2 regions of the Aeromicrobium sp. EU05-FHT14F07 genome follow, and region 2 is predicted to be linked to the other one. Evidence: riboswitches for the same ligand, from Rfam matches in the RefSeq annotation. Region 2 holds a riboswitch; the other holds the start of a gene.
The links. Region 2 has a riboswitch for thiamine pyrophosphate ahead of AC3WRM_RS04255 (ECF transporter S component). Riboswitches for the same ligand answer to the same signal wherever they lie in the genome.
Positions count from the first base shown of each region.

Region 1: another riboswitch for thiamine pyrophosphate. It lies ahead of thiM (hydroxyethylthiazole kinase); the one in region 2 lies ahead of AC3WRM_RS04255 (ECF transporter S component).

Region 1 covers NZ_JBYTCR010000005.1:14,656-21,840, forward strand. The annotation lists gene AC3WRM_RS06380 (acetolactate synthase large subunit) at 1-392, shown strand, start outside; gene ilvN (acetolactate synthase small subunit) at 424-957, shown strand; gene ilvC (ketol-acid reductoisomerase) at 995-2,020, shown strand; TPP riboswitch at 2,127-2,220, shown strand; gene thiM (hydroxyethylthiazole kinase) at 2,209-3,000, shown strand; gene AC3WRM_RS06400 (thiamine phosphate synthase) at 2,997-3,650, shown strand; gene thiD (bifunctional hydroxymethylpyrimidine kinase/phosphomethylpyrimidine kinase) at 3,647-4,450, shown strand; gene AC3WRM_RS06410 (TenA family protein) at 4,447-5,097, shown strand; gene yczR (MocR-like transcription factor YczR) at 5,175-6,605, opposite strand; gene AC3WRM_RS06420 (hypothetical protein) at 6,726-6,866, shown strand; gene yczE (membrane protein YczE) at 6,854-7,185, shown strand, end outside.
Region 2 covers NZ_JBYTCR010000003.1:85,499-92,683, reverse strand. The annotation lists gene AC3WRM_RS04270 (ankyrin repeat domain-containing protein) at 58-456, shown strand; gene AC3WRM_RS04265 (Ig-like domain repeat protein) at 676-4,347, shown strand; gene AC3WRM_RS04260 (hypothetical protein) at 4,474-4,872, shown strand; TPP riboswitch at 4,880-4,989, shown strand; gene AC3WRM_RS04255 (ECF transporter S component) at 4,979-5,617, shown strand; gene AC3WRM_RS04250 (ATP-binding cassette domain-containing protein) at 5,704-7,026, shown strand; gene AC3WRM_RS04245 (energy-coupling factor transporter transmembrane component T family protein) at 7,023-7,185, shown strand, end outside.

The DNA of each region.
Region 1 (7,185 bases), on a different contig from region 2:
CCACCTGCGCGCTCGAGGGCATCCCGATCAAGGTCGCCGTCATCAACAACTCCTCGCTGGGCATGGTGCGCCAGTGGCAGACCCTGTTCTACGAGGGCCGCTACTCCAACACCGACCTCAACACCGGCCCGGAGTCGATCGGCGCGCGCCGCATCCCCGACTTCGTCAAGCTCGCCGACGCGTACGGCTGCGTCGGCCTGCGGTGCGACAGCCCCGACCAGCTCGACGCCACCATCGAGCAGGCCATGGCCATCACCGACCGCCCGGTCGTCATCGACTTCGTGGTCGAGCGCGACGCGATGGTCTGGCCGATGGTCGCCGCCGGCACCAGCAACGACGACATCAAGATCGCGCGCGACCTCGCGCCCGAGTGGGAGGACGAGGACCTGTGAGCGATCGACAGCGAGAGGCCCGGGAGACCGCATGACCACCCAGCACACCCTCAGCGTCCTGGTGGAGAACACGCCCGGCGTGCTCGCGCGCGTCTCGAGCCTGTTCATGCGCCGCGGGTTCAACATCGACTCCCTCGCGGTCGGCCCCACCGAGATCCCCGAGATCTCCCGCATGACGATCGTCGTGAACGTCGACGAGCTGCCGCTGGAGCAGGTCACCAAGCAGCTCAACAAGCTCGTCAACGTCCTCAAGATCGTCGAGCTCGACTCGTCCTCCGCCGTGGAGCGCGAGCTCATGCTCATCAAGGTCCGCACCGACGCCCAGACCCGCGGCCAGGTGCTCGAGACCGTCCAGCTGTTCCGCGCCAAGGTGGTCGACGTGTCCACGGACGCCGTCACCATCGAGGCCACCGGCGACTCCGGCAAGCTCACGGCCATGCTCAACGTGCTCGAGCCGTTCGGCATCCGCGAGATCGCCCAGTCCGGTCGCGTCGCGATCGGACGCGGCGCCCGCTCGATCACCGACCGCACGCTGCGGACGGTGCCGGGCCACCAGAGCGCCTGAACCACCCCGAACCCCACCACGACACAGGAGAAAACCAGTGGCCGAGCTGTTCTACGACGACGACGCAGACCTCAGCATCATCCAGGGCAAGCAGGTGGCCGTCATCGGCTACGGCAGCCAGGGGCACGCGCACGCCCTCAACCTGCGCGACTCGGGCGTCGACGTCCGCATCGGCCTGGCCCCGGGCTCCAAGAGCCGCGAGAAGGCCGAGGCCGAGGGCCTGCGCGTCCTCGACGTCGCCGAGGCCGTGGAGGAGGCCGACGTCATCGTCGTGCTGACCCCGGACCAGGTCCAGCGCCACGTGTACGCCGAGTCGATCGAGCCGAACCTCGTCGACGGCGACGCCCTCGTCTTCGGCCACGGCTTCAACATCCGCTACGGCTACGTCAAGCCCCCGGCCGGCGTCGACGTGCTGCTCGTCGCCCCGAAGGCGCCCGGCCACACCGTGCGCCGCGAGTTCGTCGCCGGACGCGGCATCCCCGACATCATCGCGGTCGAGCAGGACGCCACGCACGGCGCCTGGGACCTCGCCCTGTCCTACGCGAAGGCGATCGGCGGCACCCGCGCCGGCGTCATCAAGACGACCTTCACCGAGGAGACCGAGACCGACCTCTTCGGCGAGCAGGCCGTGCTCTGCGGTGGCATGTCCCACCTCGTGCAGGCCGGGTTCGAGACCCTCACCGAGGCCGGCTACCAGCCGGAGATCGCCTACTTCGAGGTGCTCCACGAGCTCAAGCTCATCGTCGACCTCATGTGGGAGGGCGGCATCGCCAAGCAGCGCTGGAGCATCTCCGACACGGCCGAGTACGGCGACTACGTGTCCGGCCCCCGCGTCATCGACGCCTCGGTCAAGGAGCGCATGCAGGCCGTCCTCGCCGACATCCAGGACGGCACCTTCGCCAAGCGCTTCATCGACGACCAGGACAACGGCGCCGCCGAGTTCCTCGCCCTGCGCGAGCAGGAGGCCCAGCACCCCATCGAGGCCACCGGCAAGGTGCTGCGCTCCCACTTCTCGTGGAAGCAGCAGGATGCCGACTACGTCGAGGGCTCTGCAGCTCGTTGACGGCTCCGGCGTCGGGGCTGCTCGTTGACGCCTCCGGCGTCGGGGCCGCTCGTTGACCCCGACCCCACGAAGGCCCCCGTCCACCGGACGGGGGCCTTCGCTATGGTCGACGTGTCCGGGGTGCCCCGCAGGGGCTGAGATGACACCCGCCGAACCTGATCCGGTTAGCACCGGCGCGAGGGAGACACATGGATCCGACGTCTGCCGTCACGACGGCCCTGCGCGAGCGGACCCCGCTCGTCCAGTGCCTCACGAACTACGTCTCGATGGACCTGGCGGCCAACGTGCTGTCCGCCGCGGGCGCCTCGCCCGCGATGGTCCACGACCCCCACGAGTCCGCCGAGATGGCAGGGCTCGCCGACGCCGTCTGCGTCAACATCGGCACGCCGTCCCCACGGTGGGCCGACGGCATGCGCCTCGCCGCCGAGCGGGCGCACGACGACGCCACGCCGTGGGTGCTCGACCCTGTCGCCGTCGGCGCCACGGCCTACCGCCGCGAGCTCGTCGCCGACCTGCTCCAGCACCGCCCCACCGTCGTGCGGGGCAACGCGGGGGAGGTGCTGACGCTCGCCGGCGCCCTCGGCGGCTCGCGCGGCGTCGACAGCATCGCCAGCGCGCACGACGCGCACGACGCGGCCGTGCTCGTCGCCCGCGAGCACGGCTGCGTCGTCGTGGTGAGCGGCGAGGTCGACGTCGTCACCGACGGCGACCGCACGCTCCACGTGGTCGGCGGCCACCCGTGGATGCCGATGATCACCGCGCTCGGCTGCTCGTCGAGCGCCCTCGTCGCCGCGGCCTGTGCCGTCGTCGACGACCCGCTCGAGGCTGCTGCGGGAGCCATGGGCCTGCTGGCGGCCTCCGGCACCTCGGCGGCCGAGGTCGCGCAGGGTCCGGGCAGCCTGCGGGTCGCGCTGGTCGACCGGCTGGCCGACCCTCACGGGCTGGAGCTCGTCGGACGCGTCCGTCCGGTGCCGGCATGAGGGGCGGGCCCGACCTCCGCCTCTACCTCGTCACGGACCCGTCGTTCGGCGTCGACCTGCGCCGGGTGGTCGTCCCCGCGGTCGAGGGCGGTGTCACCTGCGTGCAGGTCCGCGACAAGCGGGCCTCGCCGGCCCAGGTCCGTGCCCAGGTGATCCTGCTGCGCGAGGCGCTCGCCGGCTCGGGCGTGCCCGTGCTCGCGAACGACCACGTCCTCCCGGAGGCCGACGGGGTGCACGGGGGACGCGCGGACGCCCACCCGACGGTGCTGCGGGCGGCGACCGGCCCCGACGCCGTCGTGGGCTGGTCGGTCGGGACCCTCGAGCAGCTCGACGACGCGGCAGCCCTGGCTGCGTGCACCTACGTGGCCGTGAGTCCCGTCCACGACACGCCCACGAAGGACGACACGGGGCCGCCCCTCGGTCTCGCCGGCGTCGCCTCGGTGGCGGTCCGGGTGGGTGGACGGCTCCCCGTCGTCGGCATCGGCGGCCTGGACGAGACCACGGCGGGGCCGGCCGTGCGCGCGGGGCTCGACGGCGTCGCCGTGGTGCGCGCGGTGGGCGCCGACCCCGACCCGCGGGCCGCCGCCGCTCGGCTGCGTCGGGTCGTCGACGCGGCTCTCGCCGCCCGCCGCGAGGAGGCGTCGGCATGACGGGACGTGAACCGGTGGTGCTGACCGTCGCGGGGTCCGACCCGTCCGGGGGAGCGGGCATCCAGGCCGACCTCAAGACGGCCACGGCCCTCGGCGTGTACGGGGCCAGCGTCGTGACCGCCGTGACCGTGCAGGACACGACCGGCGTGCGCGGGGTGCACGAGGTGCCGCTCGACGTCGTCCGCGGCCAGCTCGAGGCGGTGCTCGAGGACCTCGACGTCCGCGTGGTCAAGGTGGGCATGCTGGGCTCGCCGGAGCTGGTCGAGCTGGTCGCCGAGCTGCTCGCCGACGTGCCCGCGCTCGTCGTCGACCCCGTCATGGTCTCGACGTCCGGCCACCGGCTGCTGCCGCGCGAGGCCGAGGCGGCGGTGCGCGACCTCCTGCTCCCGCGCGCGACCCTGGTGACGCCGAACCTGCCGGAGGCCGCGGTGCTCTCGGGCCTGCCCGCCGCGACCGACCCTGACGCGCTGGCGCGGGCGCTGCTCGCCCTGGGCCCTGGTGCCGTCCTCCTGAAGGGCGGCCACGGCGACGGGCCGGCGAGCGACGACCTGCTCGTCGAGCGTCGCGGCAGCACCTGGTTCCGCGCGCCGCGGATCGACACCCCGCACACCCACGGCACCGGGTGCACGCTCTCGGCCGCGGTCGCGACGAGGCTGGCCCTCGGTGACCCGCTGGTCGAGGCGGTCGGCGCCGCGAAGGCCTACCTCGCAGAGGCGCTGGCGTCGGGTGCGCGCAGGAGCGTCGGGCGCGGCCGGGGACCCGTGGACCACCTCGTCCGTCTGCGGGCGGTGACCTCGTGAGCACCTCGTTCTCCGCACGGGCCTGGGCGCACGTGGCCGACCGCTACGCCGACGTCTGCCGGCACCCGTTCGTCACCGGCCTGGCCGACGGGACGCTGCCCGACTCCGTGTTCGCCCACTACCTGGCCGACGACGCGCACTACCTCGCCGGCTACGCGCGCACGCTCGCGAGGGTCGCGTCGCGGCTCCCCGACGTCGACGACGTCGGCGCCTGGGCCGGCTTCGCGGCAGGCGCCGTCGAGGCCGAGCGGTCGTTGCACGTGGGGGAGCTCGCACGGCGCGACGTCGACCCGGACTCCCACGATCCCTCCGCCGCGTGCCGCGCGTACGTGGGCATGCTCGCCGACCACGCAGCAGGGTCGCCCGTCGAGGTGGCGGTCGCCGCCGTGCTCCCGTGCTTCCGCGTGTACGCGGAGGTGGGGCAGCACCTGGCAGCGACCGCGGCCGACCTCGACTCCCACCCTTACGCCGCGTGGATCCGCACGTACGACGACCCGGCGTTCGCGGCGTCCGTGCTGCGGGCCGAGGCCACCGCCGACCGGCTGGCGGTCGACAGCCCGCATGTCGACCTCATGCTGGCCGCGTACGCCGACGCCACCGACCGCGAGTGGCACTTCTGGGACGCCTCCTGGCGCGCCACCACCTGACGACGTCCCCACGATTCGGTACGTCATCGCCCGAACCGTTGCGCGGAACGGGCGATGACGTACCGAATCGTGGGGGGTTAGGCGATGAGGTCGACGGCGGGACCCGTCGTGTCGCAGCGTCGGCCCGACGCGACGACGGACCACGCGCGGGCGAGCCGCTCGACCGCCTCGACGCCGACGTGCTCGGGCAAGGTGCACGGCAGGCGCAGGCGACGTTCGCCGGCGCTCGGCGCGCCCAGCGTGAACCGTGGCCCCGGGGTCAGGTGCAGCCCCTCCTGGGCGGCCGCCGCCACGAGCAGGCTCGAGGACCGGCTCGGCAGGCCGACCCACAGGTTCGGTCCGCCGGCGGGCACCGGGACCTCCCAGTCGGGCAACCGGTCGGCCAGCGCGTGGACCAGCGCCGACCGTTGGCCCCGCAGCCGGGTGACGGTCTCGTCGAAGAGGTGCCTGTGGTGCCGCAGCACCTCCGCGGCCACCAGCTGGTCGAACGCGGCCGTGCCGAGGTCGTGGCGCATGCGCGACTGCAGCAGCGCCGTGACGTGCCGACGGGGGGCGCGGATCCAGCCGATCCGCAGACCGCCCCACAGCACCTTCGACAGGGAGTCGACGACGATCGCGTCGGGGTCGTGGGCGGCGTACGACGTCGGCAGCCCCTCGCCGGCGAGGTCGAGACGACGCATCGACTCGTCCACGACCGTCAGCACGCCGTGGCGGCGCAGCGTCCGGGCGAGCCGCAGGCGTGTGCCCTCCGGCATCACCGCGCCGGTCGGGTTGTGGAAGTCGGGGATCAGGTACGCGGCGTCGACGTGCGGGGCCTTCGTCGCCGCCGCCTCCAGGTCCCACGGGTCGTCGCCGATCGGCAGGGGAGCGGTGCGGTACCCGAAACCGGTCAGCGACTCGACCCCGTGCGGGTACGACGTGCCCTCCACGAGGAGGCCGGCGCCGGGTCGTCCGAAGGTGCGCCCGACCAGGGAGATCGCCCCCTGGGCGCCGTTGGTGACGATCACCTGGTCCGGGTCGGTCGGGATGCCGGCCTGGGTGTACTCGGCGGCGACGAGCTCGCGCAGGGCGGGCAGGCCGTCGGGCAGGTAGCCCGACGTGGTGAGCAGCGACGGTAGCTGCTCGGCGGCCGCCTGGAACGCGCGGGTCAGGCCGGAGGGTCCCGTCGGTGCGGAGAAGGTCATCGCGATCGTGTCGGGGTCGTCGGGGTCGACGATGAGGCTGCTCGCCGTGGCCGACGTGGTGGGCACACGGAGCACGCTGCCGCTGCCCTGGCGGGAGTGCAGGACGCCACGACGTCGCAGCTCGTCGTACGCGCGCGTGGTGGTGGTGCGACTCAGCCCCATCGCCTGGGCGAGCGCGCGCTCGCTGGGCAGCCGCGTGCCGTCGAGCAGTCGACCGTCGACCACGAGCAGCCGGATGCTGTCGGCGAGGGTGCGGTAGGCCGGGCCCTCGGGGAGCGTGCCGATCAGCGCCGCGAGCCGGAAGGCGGAGGTACGGGGGTCCACCCGCCCAGCATGCCCCGACAATGGACCCGGATGAAAGGGCCATTCATGGCCAAGTGGCTGCAACCACCTCTCGTCGAGTGGCTCTGTCGCACCAGGCCACCGAGGCCCGAGCCTGGAGGCATGCTCCTCGTCCTCCTGCTGCTCCTGGCCTGCGTGCCCTCGGCGCTCGGCCTGTGCGCCGTGTCCCGCGACGGCTACGGCGTGCGTCCACCACCGGCCTCACGCCACGACCAGGAGGCGAGGCGGACATGGCCCCGATGACGCGCCGGCTCGGCCAGCTCGTGCTCGGCCTGTGGCTCTACGGCGCCACCATGGCCCTGATGGTCGAGTCCGGGCTGGGGCTCGACCCGTGGGACGTGTTCCACGAGGGACTCACCCACCACCTGCCGCTGACCTTCGGCCAGGTCGTGATCCTGGTCGGCGCCGTGGTCCTGCTCCTGTGGGTGCCGCTGCGCCAGCGTCCCGGCATCGGCACCGTGCTCAACGTGCTGCTCATCGGCGTCGCGGTCGACGTCACGCTCGCCTGGCTGCCGACGCCCGACCACGTCGCCGTGCAGGTGGCCTTCCTGCTGCTCGGCGT
Region 2 (7,185 bases):
CCCTTCCGAGGCGGGTCGCGGGATGCGCGGACGCCGGCGTCGTCCTACGGTCGCGACATGAGCGCCACCGCCGACGGCTCCCCTCTCGACCCGCGTGCCGTCGAGCTCGCGCAGTCCCTGCTGGACGACGCGAGGGAGGGGCGCACCGAGCGGCTCGTGGCACACGTGGACGCCGGCGTGCCCGTCGACCTGACGGACGCGTCGGGCAACACCGCGCTCATGCTCGCCGCCTACCACGGCCACGCCGACACCGTCGCGGCCCTGGTGCGGCGGGGCGCCGCCGTCGACGCCCTGAACGACCGGGGCCAGAGTCCGCTCGCGGGTGCCGTGTTCAAGGGCGAGGACGACGTCGTGCGCGTGCTCCTCGAGGCCGGCGCCGACCCTGACGCGGGTCACCCGACCGCTCGTCAGACCGCCGAGATGTTCGGGCGCACCGACCTCGTCGGACCCGCCTGACCCTGCTCGCGCTCCGTGCGAGTAGCAGGAGCCGCACTGGTCCGGGGCAGTTTCCTCACATCGTCACGAAATTGTTCGTCGCGGCAACAAACGTAACGTCGTGGGGTCCGCGGACGCGTCCTGCGTGAAACGCGACCCCTCCAGGCTGGGCGCGCGAGCCGTGCCACCCCCTGGGCGCGGTCGCCGAACACGAGGGAGACACCACCTGTGCACGCATCCATGCGACGGGTCGCCGGCGGACTGCTGACCGCCACGCTGACCGCGACCTTCCTGGGAGCCCTGGGCACCACGAGCGCCGTCGGCGCCACCGTGGCGTCGGGCTCCGACTTCAGCGTCGATCGCGCTCCGGGCGGCTATGCCGTCACGCTCGAGCTCGACGCCCCCCTGCCCGTCAAGGACGACGCCCCCACGCTCGTCGTCGACGGCAAGGAGATCGGCATCGCCACCGAGTCGCTGAAGGGCGACACGCTCACCGTGCTGACCAGCGACCCCGCCGTCGCCGACGCGACCAGCGTCGAGGCCGGCTGGGCGAGCCGCAGCGCCTCCGCCAAGGCCGAGCGCACCGGCGAGGTGGCCCAGCCGGAGGAGCTCGCCGACCCCTCCACCCTAGAGACGCTCGACGCGAACCCCGCCTCGACCGGCTCCTACGAGTACACGCAGGCCGACTACGACTTCGGCACGCAGTCCGTCGCACTCGCCAACATCGGCGGCGTGCGCGGCGAGATGCAGGGCCGGCTCTACCTGCCCAAGACGGGCGGGAAGCGCCCCGTCGTCCTGCTGCTGCACGGGCGCCACTCCACCTGCTACGCCGAGGGCAGCTCCAGCGCGTCGCTCGCGTGGCCGTGCTCGGGCACGCGCCCGCTGTCGATCCCGAGCTACGCCGGCTACGACGGCACCGGGCAGGCCCTCGCGAGCCACGGCTACGCCGTCATCTCGATCTCGGCCAACGCCGTGAACGCGAACGACAACCCGCGCTCGCCCGACCAGGGCGCCCAGGCGCGCGGTCAGCTGGTCCTCGACACGCTGTCGCTGCTGCGCGAGGCCGACGCCGGCCAGCCGGTGACGCTGCACGACGACGCCCGCGACCTCGACGTCACCCTCGACGATGCACTGCAGGACCCGCTCACCGCGGCCGACCTGCAGGGCCGCTTCGACCTGTCCGAGGTGGGCCTCATGGGCCACTCGCGCGGTGGTGAGGGCATCACCTCGGCGGCCACGCTGAACGCGGCGCTCGACGAGCCGTTCGGCATCAAGAGCCTGCTGCCGCTCGCGCCGGTCGACTTCGGTCGCATGACGGTGCCGAACGTGCCGCTCAACGTCGTCCTGCCGTACTGCGACGGCGACGTGTCGAACCAGCAGGGTCAGCACATGCTGGACGACTCGCGCTACGCGTTCGACGACGACGCGCTGCGGGCCGCCACCTGGGTCATGGGCGCGAACCACAACTTCTTCAACACCGTCTGGACGCCCGGGAAGTTCCCGGCCGGCGTCAGCGACGACTGGGGCGCCACGTCGACGAACCAGACGTGTGGTCCGGTCCCGGCCGTCGCCGCGACGTCGATCCGCCTGTCGGCCGACGCGCAGTACGACCTGGGCACCGCCTACATGGCCGGCTGGTTCCGGCTGACGCTCGGTGACGAGAAGCAGTTCCTGCCGATGTTCGACGGCTCGGGCACGCGCCCGGAGGTCGTCGGGAACGCCGACGTCCGCACCGTCACGACCGCGCCCTCGTCGGCGCGCTCGACCCTGACGTCGTTCGAGTCGACCAGCTCGCTCGTGCGCACGTCGGGACTGGCCACGGCGCAGCCCTGCGCGAGCCTGGCGGGTCGCACCATCCCGGCCGCGGCTCCCGCCTGCTCGACGCTCGCGTCGTCGCAGGTGCCGCACTGGACGCCCGCCAGCAACGGCGGCAACGTGCCCGCGACACCCGTCACCCGGTTCACCTGGACCGGCGACACGGGTGCCGTGCTGGTGACGGTGCCGAAGGCCAAGCGCGACGCGAGCGGGTTCGACCGGCTGTCGCTGAAGGTGGCCGCCGACGAGACCGTCGTGACCGGCACCGACCTGACCCTCGCGGTCAAGGACGGCTCCGGCGTGACGTGGTCGTCGAAGGTCTCGGCGCTCAACCCGTACGCCCTCGTGCGCATGCCGGCACCCTCGGACTCGACGACGACGGTGCTCAAGAAGATCGTGCTGCAGCAGGTGAACGTGCCGGTCTCGGCGCTGAAGGACGCCGGGCTCGACGTGGCCGACGTGCGGGAGGTGCGGCTGACGGCCGCGACCGGCGCGGACGCCACGACCACCGGCGCGGCGTACCTGTCCGACCTCGCGTGGGAGTCGTCCTCGCTCGGGACGCCCACCGTGAAGAAGGAGAACACCGTCAACGTGTTCGCCACGGCCGTCGAGGAGGGCGCCTCGGCCGGCACCGCCGACGTGGGGGTCTACCTGGCGCAGCCCGCGACCGAGCCGGTCGTCGCGTACGTCAGCGTCCTCGGCTCCACCACGGGCCGCGGCGGCATCGCGATGGAGAAGGTGACCTTCGCGCCAGGCGAGACGTGCAAGGTCGTCACCGGGTCGATCCTCGGCGACAGCCTGGCGTCGACGTCGGCGAGCACGGCGGTCAAGGTCTCGGCGATCAACACCTCCGGTGCCGTCATGGGTGCCAAGGCGTTCGGCTACCTCACGGTCCGTGAGGACGACGGCGTCACCGGCTCGGCCGTGGCACTGCCGCCGGTGGGCGCGCAGGGCGACCCGTGCGAGGAGCTGGCGCACTCGACCGAGGTCGGCGCCGTCACGGTCGACGACCCCACGCCCGCTCCGGGTGGTGCGGTCACGCTGACCGCGTCGGGCTACCGGTCCGGCGAGGGCGTCACGTTCTCGCTCGGCTCGAGCACGCTCGGCACCGCGATCGCCGACCCGTCCGGGGTGGCCGTGCTCAGCGCGACCGTCCCGGCCGACTTCGCCATCGGCGAGGCGGGCGTCAAGGCGGTCGGCGCGGGCTACGGCCTCACGTCGACCGGCTCGCTCGAGGTGCTGACCGAGACGTCCACGGAGCTGGCGATCGACCCGGAGCTCCCGGCGATCAACCAGCCCGTGACGCTGACGGCCACGGTCACGGCCGGCGACGGCGGCACCGTCACCTTCGCCGACGGCGACACGGTGCTCGGCACGTCGGTGGTCGAGAACGGCACGGCCACCCTCGCGGTGCCCGGCTTCAAGGCCGGCTCGCACGAGCTGGTCGCGTCGCTCGCGAAGACGGCGACCGCGCAGGCGTCGCAGTCGGGTGCGGTCTCGTTCACGCTCACCAAGGGTGCCTCGACGATCGCGCTGGTCATGGCGTCGGCGCAGAGCACCTTCGGCTCCCCGTTGGAGGGTGCCGTGGCGGTCGCCGGGGCCGACGAGGGCACGGTGACGGTCACCGTCGCCGGCACGCCCGTGACGGTCGCGCTCGACGCGCAGGGCACGGGACGCTTCCAGCTCCCGGCCACGCTGAAGGTCGGCTCGCACACGGTGAGCGCGGTCTTCGACGGCACGGACGAGGTCGAGGCGAGCGGCACGGCCACGGCCGACGTCACCGTCGTGAAGCGGGCGACGACGACGGTCACGAACGCGACGTCGTCGGTCAAGCGGAGCGCGACGTACCGGGTGCGTGCGACGGTCTCGCCGACCGTGGCGGGCGTCGCCCCGTCGGGCGTGGTGCGGGTGTACGTCAAGGCGCCGGGCGCCAAGTCGTTCACCTGGGCCAAGACGATGCGCCTCTCCGGTGGCACGGTCGTGACCACGCTGAAGGCGCCGAGGACGAAGGGCACGCTGTCCGTCCGCACGGTCTACGCGGGCGACGGCTCCTTCACCGGCAGCACCAGCGCGACGAAGGGGGTGCGCATCCGCTGACCCGCTGAGCGCGCCGACGGGCGTCCGGTCCACCCCGGACCGGGCGCCCGTCGTCCGTCCCGCTCCGTGCCCCGGCGGAGGCTAGTGTCGACGTGACGCAGTCCAGGGGCCGGAGGGGAGCGGGACGTGGGGCGGTTCGGGAGCAGGGTCGCCGACCCGAGGGCGTGGGTCGTGGAGCTCGGCCCCGACGAGGATGCGCTCGCACCGGCGGCCGTCGTCGGGACGGTGCAGGAGGCGTTCGAGCTCCTGAGCGAGGCGCACGCCCGGGCACCCCACCTGCACAACGTGGCCCACGACTGGCCCTTGCGGTCCGGCTCGCCGCTCGCGCCGGGGGAGCGTCGCGGGGTGCACGTCGTGCTCGGCGCCGACGGGACCTGTGAGGTGTTCGACGACGAGGCCGCGGCCGGTGCCGCCGCGCGGCAGGTCGCCGACCGGGCGGACGGCCGTCCTCCCGGCGCCCCGCCCGTGGTGAGCGGGGAGACCGGCACGTGGCTGGTGGCCCTCGACGGCGCCGGTTCCCGCTAGGCTGGTCCCACCACGACAGGGGAGCGCCACGCAGAGGGCGCTGAGAGTGCGGAGAAGCCGCAGACCCTTGAACCTGCTCCGGTTAGCACCGGCGAAGGGAGTCACGATGAGTAGTTCTGCATCCACGCGTCCGTCCACCGACCTGGGGTCGGCGTTCCGGTACCGCACCGTCGACCTCGTCACGATCGCGACGCTCGCCGTCGCCATCGGCGTCACCTTCTGGGTCTGGGGCAAGGCCTACGCCGGCATCAGCGCGCTGGCGGTCTTCTCCTTCCCGCCGTCCCTCGGTCTGCTGGCCGGGCCCTGGCTGCTGGCGGGTGTCGTCGCCGGCCTGATCATCCGCCGCCCGGGTGCCGCGCTCGTGACCGAGCTCGCCGCCGCTGCGGTCTCGGCGCTCGTCCCCGGCGGCACCGAGTGGGGGCTGAGCGTCCTGGCCTCGGGACTCGTGCAGGGCCTGGGCGCCGAGCTCGTCCTCGCGCTGTTCCTGTACCGACGGTTCTCCCTCGGCGTCGCCGTCCTGGCCGGCGCCGGAGCCGGTGCGTTCGGCTCGGTCTACGAGTGGTTCGCCTACTGGGAAGGCGTCTTCTCCGGAACGGACCGCCTGGTCCACCTCGCGTTCTTCGCGCTGTCCGGCGCGGTCGTCGCCGGCGCCGGCGGCTGGCTGCTCGTGCGCGCTTTGGCCCGCGCCGGGGTGCTCGACGCCTTCGGCCCCGGCCGCGAGCTGCACGAGCGGAACGCGGTCTGAGCGACCTCCGGCCAGGTCAGGTCCGCGTCGAGGGCCTGACCTGGCGCCCGCTCGGTCGTCGCCACCCGGTCGTCGCCGGTCTCGACGTGCGCGTCGACCCCGGCGAGCGGGTGATGCTGCTCGGCCCGAGCGGCGCGGGGAAGTCCACGCTGCTCCACGCGCTCGTCGGCGCCCTCGGCACCACGTTGTCGGGCGACCTGACCGGCACGGTCGAGGTCGGCGGGGTCCTCGGCTTCGTCCCCCAGGCACCGGGCGACGCGGTGGTGGCCGAGCGGATCGGCCGCGACGTCGCCTTCGGGCCGGAGAACCGCGCCCTCGCCCGACCGGAGATCTGGGCCCGTGTCGACCGCGCCCTGGCCGACGTCGGCCTGACCTACGGCCGGGAGCACCCGACGGCGGCGCTCTCCGGCGGCGAGCTGCAGCGCCTGGCCCTCGCCGGTGCGCTGGCCGTCGAGCCCGACGTGCTGCTGCTGGACGAGCCGACGTCGATGCTGGACCCCGAGCATGCCGCGTCGGTGCGCGAGGCGGTGCGCACGACTGTCGGCGCCCGCGGTGCCACGCTGCTCGTCGTCGAGCACCGCATGGGTCCGTGGCTCGACCTCGTCGACCGCGTGCTGGTGCTGGGACGCGACGGAGCGCTACTGGCCGACGTCGCGCCCGACGTGCTCGTGCGCGACCACGCCGAGGCCATGGGCCGGCTCGGGCTCTGGATGCCGGGCCTGCCCGCGCCCACGCCCCTGGAGGTCGATCCCCGGCTGGTCGCGCCCGCCTCGCGGGCGACGTCCGTGGTGGCGCAGGACCTCGTCGTCGACCTGACCAGCCGGTCGATGCGCGGCGTCACGCGGACCCGCGCGCTCGACGGGGTGAACGCCCGGCTGGACCCGGGCCGGCTCACGGCCGTCACCGGGCCGAGCGGTGCCGGCAAGTCGACGCTGCTCGCCGCCCTCGGCGGGCTCCTCGAGCCGACGTCGGGGCGGGTGACGCCGTCACGTCACCGGCTCCGCAGCCGCGAGCTCGCCGCGCAGGTCGGCTGGTCGTCCCAGGTCCCCGAGCACGGGTTCGTCGCCGCGACCGTGCGCGAGGAGGTCGCGCTCACCGCCGGCCGGACCGGGCGCACCGTCGACGTCGACGCCCTGCTGGACGTCGTCGGCCTGGGTGCGCTGGCGTCCACGCACCCGTTCCGGCTCTCGGGCGGCGAGCAGCGACGGGTCTCGATGCTGACGGCCGTCGCCCACCGTCCGGAGGTCGTGCTGCTCGACGAGCCGACCGTGGGTCAGGACCGGGACACGTGGGCGGCCGTGGTCGGGCTCGCGCTCGCCGCGGCGGGCGAGGGCGCCGTGGTCGCCGCGGCCACCCACGACGCCGACGTCGTCGACCTGGCGGCCGAGCGGGTGGAGGTGGCCCCATGAGACGCGTCCTGGCTCGGACGAACCCGCTGGCCCTGATGTGGATCGGGGTGGCGGCACTGCTCGGCTCCTTCGCCGTCCGCGACCTTCCGTCCGCCGTCGCCGCGGCCACGGGGTGGGCCCTTGCCGGCCTCCTCGTCCTGCCGTCCTGGCGCTACCCGG